Linked DNA regions of Thermobifida halotolerans. Each later gene encodes a partner of the first gene's protein in a complex. Links are inferred from orthologs where the notes say so. Each region holds a gene or a part of one and is shown on either strand. Other genes may lie near its edges.

Region 1 (6,184 bases):
CTCGGGGTGGGCCTGGGTGCCGACGAAGAACGGGTGCTGCTCGCGGGGCAGTTCCACGTACTCGACCAGCGAGCCGTCGGGCGAGAGCCCGGAGAACACCATTCCGGCCTCCTGCAGCGCCGACCGGTAGGCGTTGGCCACCTCGAAGCGGTGGCGGTGCCGTTCGGAGACCTCCGCGACACCTCCGTAGAGCTCCCGCACCACCGAGTTCTCGGCGAGCACGGCCGGGTACAGACCCAGCCGCATCGTGCCGCCCATGTCGCGCTCCCCGGCGACCACGTCGACCTGGTCGACCATGGTCGAGATGACCGGGTGCTTGGCCTTGTCCTCGAACTCGGTGCTGTTGGCGCCGTCCAGCCCGGCCACGTCCCGCGCGTACTCGATGACCATGCACTGCAGGCCCAGGCAGAGGCCCAGCAGCGGGATGCCGTGCTCGCGGGCGAAGCGGATCGCGCCCACCTTGCCCTCGATGCCGCGCACCCCGAAGCCCCCGGGGATGAGCACGCCGTCGACGCCGTCCAGTTCGCGTCCGGCGCCCTCGTTGCTGGCGCAGTTGTCGCTGACCACCCAGCGGATGTTCACCCGCGTGCGGTTGGCGAACCCTCCGGCGCGCAGCGCCTCGGTGACCGACAGGTAGGCGTCGGGCAGGTCGATGTACTTGCCGACCAGGGCGATGGTGACCTCGTGGTCGGGCTGGTGGACGCGGCTGAGCACGTCGTCCCACTCGGTCCAGTCCACGTCACGGAAGGCCAGCCCCAGCCGGCGCACCACGTAGGCGTCCAGGCCCTCACGGTGCAGCACCTTGGGGATGTCGTAGATGGAGGGCGCGTCGGGGCAGGAGACGACCCCGGGCTCCTCCACGTCGCACATGAGGCTGATCTTCTTCTTCAGGCTGGTGGGAATCGACCGGTCGGCGCGGCAGACGATCGCGTCGGGCTGGATGCCGATGCTGCGCAGCGCGGCCACCGAGTGCTGGGTCGGCTTGGTCTTGAGCTCACCGGACGGCCCCAGATACGGCAGCAGGGAGATGTGCAGGAAGAAGCAGTTGTCGCGGCCGATCTCGTGCCGGATCTGCCGGGCCGCCTCGAGGAACGGCTGCGATTCGATGTCTCCGACCGTGCCGCCGATCTCGGTGATGACCACATCCACGTCGTCGCTGTCCATCGCGAGGATGCGGGCCTTGATCTCGTTGGTGATGTGCGGGATGACCTGCACGGTGTCGCCGAGGTAGGCGCCCTGGCGCTCCTTGGCGATCACGCTGGAGTAGATCTGCCCGGTGGTGACGTTGGCCGAGGCCGAAAGCTCGGTGTCCAGGAACCGCTCGTAGTGGCCGATGTCCAGGTCGGTCTCGGCCCCGTCGTCGGTGACGAACACCTCTCCGTGCTGGAAGGGGTTCATCGTGCCCGGGTCGACGTTGAGGTAGGGGTCGAGCTTCTGCATCGTGACCCGCAGGCCTCGCGACTTCAGCAGTCGTCCGAGACTGGAAGCGGTCAGGCCCTTGCCGAGGCTGGAGGCGACGCCGCCGGTGACGAAAAGGTGTTTGCTGCTCGCGGCGGATGCCAAGGTTGCTCCCGTGGTTGTATGGCTACGGACCGCCTTCAAGTCCGACAGGCGACCGTGCGGTGTCCGCGCGGCGTACGGCCGACAGACTCTGCGGACTCCACGGGCCCCCAGGATAACACCCTGACCACACGGACGGGTTACGGCGAGGAGTCGCGCCACCGACGCCACGGGCGCGGACCGAGAGCGGTCCGCGCCCGTGGACCGTCGCTCAGCGCAGTGCCAACGCCGGGCGGATCTCCCAGGTGGTCCACAGCGGCCGGTAGCCCATCCGGTGCCAGAACGGCCCCGACAGCGGGTTCATGACCGCGTAGTTGAGCATGGTGACCCCGATGCCGTGGGTGTCCAGGGCATGGTGCGCGTGGCTGATCAGGGTCGTTCCGATGCCCTGGCCCCGCTCCTCCTCGACCACCGCCCCGTAGCCGATGTAGGCGGCGGGAGCCGCGTTGACGAGGGGGGCCACCCAGCGCGCCCGGTGCGGCGGCGACACCCACACCAGCCCGACCGGACGGCCGCGCCGCTCGGCGATCCAGATCCACGACGGCTGTCGACTCAGCGCCCGGGCCGCCACGCGCCGGGTCTGCTCGGCCGTCTCCGGCTGGATGAACACGCTGCCGAAGTGCTCCTCGTAGCGGTGCTCCTCCATGACCAGGCTCACCACGGCGGCCAGGTCATGGATGTCGGCGAGCCGGATCGTGACGTCCCGCGGAGGCAGCGCGGGCGGCACCCCGCGGCGGCGCCGCCGCACCGCCATGACGGTGGCCGGCTGCATGCCGTGGCGCTGCAGCGGCCGGACTCCGCACACGTCCCGGGAGGGCCAGGTCAGCAGCGCCGCCGACTCCGAGCCGGTCCCGCTGGGCAACTCCTCCAACTGGTCCCGCCAACTGGTCAGCAGCGAGTCGAGCGCTCCCTCCGGGTCCGACCCGCCCACGAGCGGAGTGATCCAGTGCTGGTCGGGGACACCCCAGGTCCGCCCCGCCTCTCCGGGCTGGTACCAGGAGTAGCGCATGGTGCCGATCGCCATCGGACGGCCCATCTCGTCGCTGACGGTCAACAGCGGGTTGGTGTTGAGCCGTGGGTGCGACGGTTCGGGCAGCAGTGGGTCGACCGCCGCCCATCGCCTGGCCACCGATTCCACGAGCTTGTCGAATTCGGCTGTCCCGTTCGGCGGACTGTCATGCCGCACCCGCGCGACATAACCGCTCATTCATCCCTCCCTGGCGGTGGCACGCTCGCACGTACGCACCGGGGGTCGCTAGCGCCCCGCCGCTAGAACCCTTGTCGATCACCTAAAGTCGCATATCGACTACCGAAGCGTACGGTATCGCCTCAAGCCGCAGGACGCAGGCAAAACGCTAGAAGTTTCCACCTTTGTTTTGAAATTGTCGTCAGGCAATCCCTCGAGGTCCACCTATTCTGCGGCAAACCCCCCTCAACCGTAACCAAACCCAAAGAATCCCCAGAAACCGGCCGCCCGGCAACCGGAGGAGAGGGTTTCGGTCACGGGGTGGCGGTGCCTCCCGCCTCGACGGTGTTGCCGCTGCCCAGATCGGTGACGACGGGGTCGCCGGAGGCGTAGTGGACGGTGTTGTCGGACCCCATCACGCTCACCTCGGTGGCCGATCCCAGACTCACCTGGTTGCCGCTCCCCGCGATGGTGACCAGGGCACAGGACCCGTTGAGGGTGACCGTGGCACCGTTGGCCACCACGTTCACGCTGCGGTCACCGCAGTCCTGGACGACCGTTCCCCCGTCCGTGGCGACGTTGATCAACTCGTCGGTGACGATGGCGCCGCCGTCGGCCGAGCCGGGGGTGCCGTCACCGGAGATCTCGAGCTCGGTGTCGCCGTCACCCACCGAGATGTCGCCGTCGCCGTCGATCGAGATCCCCGCACCGTTCTCGTCGCGCAGGTCGATACCGCCCGCGCAGCCCGCTCCCACGGCGGCGACAAGCACCACCGCACCGACCGTGACCGGAATCCGGCTCCGCATCCCGCCTCCTTCTCGTCTTCTGCTCCGTCGGCATACCTGCCGCTGCTCACAGATGAGACCGCGCCGACGGCGGAAAAGTTCGAGAAACGGCGGACGTCCGGGTCAGCCGATCCCCGCCTCCTCCATTCCCCGCAGTTCCCGCTTGAGCTCCTTGACCTCGTCGCGCAGCCGGGCGGCGAGCTCGAACCGCAGGTCGGCCGCTGCCTGGTGCATCTGCTGGGTGAGCTGCTCGACCAGGTCGGCCAACTCCTCGCGCGGCAGGCCCGCCACGCCCTCGGCACGACCCTGCGCGCCGCCGCGGGCCAGACCCGGGACCGGCGTCCCGGGGCCCCTCTCCCCGCGGTGGCCACCGGCGAGCAGTTCGTCGGTGTCGACGTCCTCACGGGCCAGCGAGTCGAGGATATCGGCGATCTTCTTGCGCAGCGGCTTGGGGTCGATGCCGTGTTCGGTGTTGTAGGCGATCTGCTTGGCGCGCCGCCGGTTGGTCTCCTCGATGGCCGCGGCCATGGAGTCGGTGACCTGGTCGGCGTACATGTGCACCTGCCCGGCCACGTTGCGCGCCGCGCGCCCGATGGTCTGGATCAGCGAGGTCTCCGAGCGCAGGAATCCCTCCTTGTCGGCGTCGAGGATCGCCACCAGCGACACCTCCGGCAGGTCGAGGCCCTCCCGCAGCAGGTTGATGCCGACCAGCACGTCGAAGAGGCCCACCCGCAGTTCGCGCAGCAGTTCCACCCGGCGCAGCGTGTCGACCTCGCTGTGCAGGTAGCGCACCCGGATGCCCAGATCGGTGAGGTAGTCGGTGAGGTCCTCGGCCATCTTCTTGGTGAGCGTGGTGACCAGCACCCGCTCGTCGCGTTCGGCGCGCACCCGGATCTCGTGCACCAGGTCGTCGATCTGCCCCTCGGTGGGCTTGACCACCACCTCGGGGTCGACCAGCCCGGTGGGGCGGATGACCTGTTCGACCACGTCGCCGCCGACCCGTTCCAGCTCGTAGGAACCGGGCGTGGCCGACAGGTAGAGGGTCTGGCCGATGCGTTCGCGGAACTCCTCCCACTTCAGCGGACGGTTGTCCATCGCCGACGGCAGCCGGAACCCGTGCTCGACCAGGGTGCGCTTGCGCGCGGCGTCGCCCTCGTACATGCCGCCGATCTGCGGCACGGTGACGTGCGACTCGTCGACGACCAGCAGGAAGTCCTCGGGGAAGTAGTCGAGCAGGGTGTTGGGCGGCGTCCCGGGGGCGCGGCCGTCGAAGTGCCGCGAGTAGTTCTCGACCCCCGCGCACGTGCCCATCTGCTCCAGCATCTCCAGGTCGTAGGTGGTGCGCATGCGCAGCCGCTGCGCCTCCAGCAGCCTGCCCGCCGCCTCCAGTTCGGCCAGCCGCTCGGACAGCTCGGCCTGGATGTCGGCGATGGCGCGCCGCATGCGCTCGGGACCGGCCACGTAGTGCGACGCGGGGAAGATGTAGACCTGCTCGCTCTCACCCAGCACCTCGCCGGTGATCGGATGCAGGGTCATCAACCGCTCGACCTCGTCGCCGAACATCTCGATCCGGATCGCCAACTCCTCGTAGACCGGGATGATCTCGACGGTGTCGCCGCGCACCCGGAAGGTGCCGCGGGTGAACGCGATGTCGTTGCGGCTGTACTGCATCTCCACGAGTCTGCGCAGCAGCTCGTCGCGGTCGATCTCCATGCCGACCTCGATGCTGGCCATGCGGTCGACGTACTCCTGCGGCGTGCCCAGACCGTAGATGCACGACACCGACGCCACCACCACCGTGTCGCGGCGGGTGAGCAGCGAGTTGGTCGCCGAGTGGCGCAGCCGCTCGACCTCGTCGTTGATGGAGGAGTCCTTCTCGATGTAGGTGTCGGTCTGCGGAACGTAGGCCTCGGGCTGGTAGTAGTCGTAGTAGGAGACGAAGTACTCGACGGCGTTGTTCGGCAGCATCTCGCGCAGCTCGTTGGCGAACTGCGCGGCCAGTGTCTTGTTGGGCTGCATGACCAGGGTGGGGCGTTGCAGCTTCTCCACCAGCCACGCCACCGTGGCGGTCTTGCCCGTACCGGTGGCGCCCAGCAGTACCGTGTCGGAGGCCCCGCCCTCGATCCGGCGGGCCAGTTCGGCGATCGCCGCGGGCTGGTCGCCCGCCGGAACCAGGTCCGAGACCACCTCGAACGGCGTGGCCGTGCGCTGGATGTCGGTTACCGGCCGCATGTGTCCCCCTGGTGTGTCGAAAACCTTCCCCCGACCCTGCCCACTCTAGGCGGCGCCGGTGACAACCGGGGCCGCTCGAACACCGGTTCCCTCGCCCGAAGCCGGCCGCCCGGCCCGAACGTCACCCGAGGTGCCGACCAGGTCGGCGCTCTTCCCCGGGTGCCGCCGGAAACCCTCCGCTGGCGCCTGCTCCAGGCGCTGCCCGCCCAGGGAGCCCGGCCCGACCACGCGGCGCTCGCGCCGCTCCGGCAGGGGGAAGCCGGACAGCCGGGGGGCGGAGTCCCGCCGCGGGGTCCCGGTCCCCCGCTGCGGCTCCCCGTGCCGGGCGGCCACATCCGGTACGGTCGCCGCCGGAGAAACCTCGCGGGTCTTTCGGACAGCCCGCCGCCCGCAGCGGCTCTCCACGTCCCGGCCCGCACCC
Region 2 (5,445 bases), 2.8 Mb from region 1 along the record:
CGTCATCGGCTTCCTCGCCTTCCAGCAGCAGCTCCACGAGGCGCGGGCGGGGCTCACCTTCGCGCTCACCCTGCTGGCCGGAATCGCGTTGATCGTCGCGCCCTGGATCATCGGCCTGGTACGGGAACGGGACAGGGAACGCCGAGAACGCATCCGCAGCCAGGAACGCGCCGAGCTCGCCGCCCACATCCACGACTCCGTGCTGCACACGCTCACCCTCATCCAGCGCCGCGCCGACGATCCACGGGAGGTCCAGCGGCTGGCCCGGGTCCAGGAGCGGGCCCTGCGTAGCTGGCTCTACCAGCGCCGCACCGACGACGAGACCACCGTCTCGCCCGCGCTGGAACGGGCGGCCGCCGAGGTGGAGGAGACCCACGGGGTGCCCATCGAGGTGGTCTGCGTCGGAGACTGCCCCCTCGACGACGGGCTGCGCGCCACCCTCAAGGCCGCCCGGGAGGCGATGGTGAACGCCGCCAAGTACGCCGGGGTGGACACGATCTCGGTGTTCTGCGAGGTCGAACCGGAGGAGGTGCTCGTCTTCGTCCGCGACCGCGGCGCGGGCTTCGACCTGGACTCCGTGCCCGCCGACCGGATGGGCGTGCGCGGCTCGATCATCGGCCGTATGGAACGCCACGGAGGCGACGCCCGCATCCGCACCGCGCCGGGTGAGGGGACCGAGGTGCAACTGCGTATGCCCCGCGCCCCCGAGACCCGCTAGACGGCCCGGCCCGCCGGCCCGGACGCGGCCGTGACCGATGCCGGACGCCGTGTTCCCCGGCGGGGAGTCGGCGGGTAGAGTCCACGGCGTGGGAGAAGAGAACACCTTCGCGAGCGGCCGTGTCCCGCGTGTCGTGATCGTCGACGACCACCGGCTGTTCCGCAGCGGCGTGCGCGGTGAACTCGGCGACGCCGTCGAGGTGGTCGGCGAGGCCGGAGACGTCGACGGAGCGGTGCACGTCATCAACGAGCAGCGGCCCGACCTCGTCCTGCTCGACGTCCACCTCCCCGGAGGGGGCGGTGTCGAGGTGCTCCGCCGGGTCCTGACCAAGCACCCCGAGATCCGCTTCCTCGCGCTGTCGGTCTCCGACGCCGCCGAGGACGTCATCGGCGTGGTGCGCGGCGGCGCCCGCGGCTACGTCACCAAGACCATCTCCGGCAAGGAACTCGCCGACGCGATCGTGCGGGTGGCCGACGGCGACGCCGTGTTCTCCCCCCGGCTGGCGGGGTTCGTCCTCGACGCCTTCGCGGCCACCGACGCGCCGCCCGTGGACCCCGAACTCGACCGCCTCACCCAGCGGGAGCGCGAGGTCCTGCGGCTGATCGCCCGCGGCTACGCCTACAAGGAAGTCGCCAGGGAGCTGTTCATCTCCGTCAAGACCGTCGAGACCCACGTGTCCTCGGTGCTGCGCAAGCTCCAGTTGTCCAACCGGCACGAGCTGAGCCGCTGGGCCACCGCGCGCAGACTCGTCTGAGGCCGTCAGCGCAGCGCCCGCAGCATGCGGGAGAGGAACTCGGAGACGTCCACCTCGGTGGGCAGGACGACCGGTTCCCGGGAGCCCGCCTCCGGTTTCGGCCGCAGGTCCGCGAGGGTCATGCCGCGGGTGTGGGTGCCGCTCAGTTCCACCCGGACCGGGACGGTCACCGACTCCGTCACCAGTTCGGGGTCGAGCAGCACCGCCGCCGCGAGGGGGTCGTGCATCGCGCACGCCCGCCGGCCCAGCACCGAGGTGTACCAGTCCACGTAGTAGTCGAGGAACCGGCGCGCGTACCCGGCGCGTTCCCCCGCCAGCGCCGCCAACTCCTCCAGCCACGGCTCCGTCGCCAGGGCGCGCATGGTGACGTCCAGCGCGACCAGGGTCAGGTCGAACCCCGCGCCGAGCACGGCCTCGGCCGCCTCCGGGTCGTTGTTGACGTTGGCCTCCGCCCACGGAGTGACGTTGCCCGGCGCCCGCACCGCGCCGCCCATGACCACCACGCGGTCCACCAGTTGCGGCAGCCGCGGCTCCAGGGCCAGCGCCAGCGCCAGGTTGGTCAGCGGGCCGAGCGCCAGGACGCAGATCTCCCCGGGAGCGGAACGGGCCAGCCGCACCAGCAGTTCGGCGGCGGACTCGGAGACCGGAGACGTCTCCACCGCGGGTACCTCGATGCCGCCGAGACCGTTGGCGCCGTGGACGTGCGCGGCCAGACTGGGCTGCTGCACCAGGGGGCGGGCCGCGCCCGCCGCGACCGGAACTTCCGGGCGTTCGTACAGCCGCAGCAGCCGCACCGCGTTGTCCGTGGTGGTCTCCACGGCGGCGTTGCCGTAGACCGTGCCCACCCCGACGAGCTCGACGCCGGGCTCCGCCGCCAGGTAGGCCAGCGCCAGCGCGTCGTCGATCCCGGGATCGCAGTCGATGAAAACACGCATCCGATCCTCCACAACCGTATTCCCAGGGCTCCCCGCGGAACCCGGCCAAGGGTAGCCGCACGAGGGCCCGCGACCTCCCCGCCCACGTCTACCCTTGGTGGGGTGTCCTCCCAAGAGCAGCTTCTCGAAGGTCTCAACGAGCCCCAGCGCGCCGCCGTGCTCCACGAGGGCGGCCCGCTGCTGATCGTCGCGGGAGCGGGGTCGGGCAAGACCCGGGTCCTCACGCACCGCGTCGCCTACCTGCTGGCCGAGCGGGGGGTGCGCCCCGGCGAGGTGCTCGCGATCACCTTCACCAACAAGGCCGCGGCCGAGATGAGGGAGCGGATCGAGGGACTGCTGGGTGAGCGTGTGGCAGGCGCCATGTGGGTCATGACCTTCCACTCGGCGTGCGTGCGCATCCTGCGCCGCGAGGCCGGACGCCTGGGATACCCGAGCAGCTTCACCATCTACGACTCCGCCGACTCCCGGCGGCTGATGCAGCTTGTCTGCCGCGAACTCGACCTGGACCCCAAGCGCTTCCCGCCCAAGTCGTTCTCCGCGCAGGTGTCGAACCTCAAGAACGAACTGGTGGACTACGACACCTTCGCCGACCGTGCGGCCAACGAGCAGGAGCGGACGCTCGCCGAGGCGTACAAGCTCTACCAGCAGCGCCTGTACGAGGCGGGCGCGATGGACTTCGACGACCTGATCATGGTCACCGTCAACCTGCTCCAGATGTTCCCCGAGGTCGCCGAGTACTACCGGCGGCGGTTCCGGCACCTGCTCGTGGACGAGTACCAGGACACCAACCACGCCCAGTACGAACTGGTGCGCGCGCTCGTGGGCCCCGCCGAAACCGACTCGGCGCTCCCGGGACCGGAGCTGTGCGTGGTGGGCGACGCCGACCAGTCCATCTACGCCTTCCGCGGGGCGACGATCCGCAACATCCTGGAGTTCGAGCGCGACTACCCGCAGGCCACGACCATCCTGCTGGAGCAGAACTACCGGTCCAGCCAGAACATCCTGACCGCGGCCAACGCCGTCATCGCGCGCAACGCGGAGCGGCGCCCCAAGGACCTGTGGTCGGCCAGGGGCGAGGGGCCGCCCATCGTCGGTTACGTCGCCGACAACGAGCACGACGAGGCGGCGTTCGTCGTCGGCGAGATCGACACCCTCACCGACGAGGGCGCCTGCACGCCCGGTGACGTCGCGGTCTTCTACCGGACCAACGCCCAGTCCCGGGTGCTGGAGGAGGTGTTCGTCCGTACCGGGCTGCCGTACCGGATCGTCGGCGGAGTGCGGTTCTACGAGCGGAGGGAGATCCGCGACATCCTCGCCTACCTGCGGGTGCTCGCCAACCCGGAGGACACGGTGAGCCTGCGCCGGATCCTGAACGTGCCCAAGCGGGGCATCGGCGACCGCGCGGAGGCGGTGGTCGAGCTGTTCGCCGCCCGGGAGCGGATCACCTTCGCCAGGGCGCTGCGCCGCGCGGACGAGGCGCCGGGGATCGCGACCCGTTCGCTCAAGGCGATCCGGGAGTTCGTCGCCCTGCTGGAGGAGCTGGAGGCGCTGGTCCCCACGAGCAGCCCGGCCGAGATGGTCGAGGCGGTCCTGGAACGCACCGGCTACCTGAGCGAACTCGTCAACTCCAAGGACATCCAGGACGAGAGCCGGGTGGAGAACCTGGAGGAGTTCGTCGGGGTCGCCCGCGAGTTCGAGGCGTCCTTCGGCGGCGTGCCGGGCGAGGAGGCGGACGACGCGGACGGGACCGGCACGGAGGAGGCCGCCGAGCCGACGCTGGTGGACTTCCTGGAGCAGATCTCCCTCATCGCCGACACCGACCAGGTGCCCGACGCCGACGAGCAGGGGGGAGCGGTCACGCTCATGACGCTGCACTCGGCCAAGGGACTGGAGTTTCCCGTGGTCTTCCTCACCGGTCTGGAGGACGGGGTCTTCCCGCACCTGCGTACGCTCGGCGACCGGTCGGCGCTGGAGGAGGAGCGGAGGCTGGCCTACGTGGGGATCACCCGGGCGCAGGAGCGGCTCTACCTCAGCCGGGCCGCGGTGCGCAGCTCCTGGGGGGCGCCCGCCTACAACCCCGCGTCGCGCTTCCTGGACGAGATTCCCGCGGAGCTGGTGACCTGGCGCCGTGCGGAGTCCTCGATGGGCGCGTTCGGACGGTCCGCCTCTCCCGTGCGCGGTTCGGTGGCGACCCGCAGGCCGGAGCGCCGGGTGCCGTCACTGCGCCCGGGGGACAAGGTGAACCACGACTCGTTCGGGCTGGGCACGGTACTCCTGGTCGACGGGACGGGGGACCGTACCAAGGTCCGCGTCGACTTCGGGGCGGACATCGGCGAGAAGGACCTCATGGTCAGGTTCGCGCCGATCGAGAAGCTCTGAGGGACCGCCACGGCGGGGGAACAAACCGGGACCCGTGTCTGTTGGACTGGTTCGGACCCGTCAGCAGGTGGCTGTCTCTCCTTCGGGAGGGGGCCGGGAATAGTCCGGCCCCGGCGTCTGTTGGACTGGTTCGGTCCGCTGGACAGGCGGGAGGGTTCGGGAACAATCCGGGGCCTGCGCCTGTTGTAGCGGGTAGGACCGGCCGGCAGGTGGCTCCTCCTCCCGTAGGAGGGGGTCGGGGAATAACCCCGGACCTGATCCTGTTGGACCGAGTCGGACCCGTCAGCAGGTGGCTGTCTCTCCTTCGGGAGGGGGCCGGGAATAGTCCGGCCCCGGCGTCTGTTGGACTGGTTCGGTCCGCTGGACAGGCGGGAGGGTTCGGGAACAATCCGGGGCCTGCGCCTGTTGTAGCGGGTAGGACCGGCCGGCAGGTGGCTCCTCCTCCCGTAGGAGGGGGTCGGGGAATAACCCCGGACCTGATCCTGTTGGACCGAGTCGGACCCGTCAGCAGGTGGCTGTCTCTCCTTCGGGAGGGGGCCGGGAATAGTCCGGCCCCGGCGTCTGTTGGACTGGTTCGGTCCGCTGGACAGGCGGGAGGGTTCGGGAACAATCCGGGGCCTGCGCCTGTTGTAGCGGGTAGGACCGGCCGGCAGGTGGCT

The links.
Region 2: the proteins of uvrB (region 1) and pcrA are in contact, whole or in part, in a crystal structure (PDB 7EGT), measured with the Thermus thermophilus proteins. The link is inferred for Thermobifida halotolerans from one-to-one orthologs. Residues at the interface, in WP_096411307.1 of Thermus thermophilus: Glu23, Leu25, Arg26, Asp27, Gly28, Glu29, Arg30, Phe31, Arg55, Glu326, Asp327, Phe328, Glu379, Ser382, Gln383, His398, Gly400, Arg401; in WP_096412145.1 of Thermus thermophilus: His654, Arg656, Phe657, Gln666, Asp668, Glu669, Lys680, Arg681, Leu682, Ser683, Lys685, Tyr686, Ala687.

What each region holds. Positions count from the first base shown.
Region 1 is NZ_CP063196.1:767,843-774,026, reverse strand. The notes cover bases 3,210-6,182. They hold uvrB (excinuclease ABC subunit UvrB), read right to left. Parts: upstream 5,764-6,182; coding sequence 3,655-5,763; downstream 3,210-3,654. Other genes in these bases: NI17_RS03450 (DUF3060 domain-containing protein), read right to left, coding at 3,210-3,552. In the rest of the region: NI17_RS03460 (CTP synthase), read right to left, coding at 1-1,563; NI17_RS03455 (GNAT family N-acetyltransferase), read right to left, coding at 1,772-2,767; more of NI17_RS03450, read right to left, coding at 3,061-3,209. UniProt on the Escherichia coli protein: The UvrABC repair system catalyzes the recognition and processing of DNA lesions. A damage recognition complex composed of 2 UvrA and 2 UvrB subunits scans DNA for abnormalities.
Region 2 is NZ_CP063196.1:3,569,776-3,575,220, reverse strand. Bases 2,118-5,147 are described here. They hold pcrA (DNA helicase PcrA), read left to right. Parts: upstream 2,118-2,509; coding sequence 2,510-4,786; downstream 4,787-5,147. Other genes in these bases: NI17_RS15930 (nucleoside hydrolase), read right to left, coding at 2,118-2,407. Outside these bases: NI17_RS15940 (ATP-binding protein), read left to right, coding at 1-718; NI17_RS15935 (response regulator), read left to right, coding at 807-1,472; more of NI17_RS15930, read right to left, coding at 1,478-2,117. UniProt on the Escherichia coli protein: A helicase with DNA-dependent ATPase activity. Unwinds DNA duplexes with 3'-5' polarity. Translocates on single-stranded DNA with 3'-5' polarity. Initiates unwinding more efficiently from a nicked substrate than double-stranded DNA.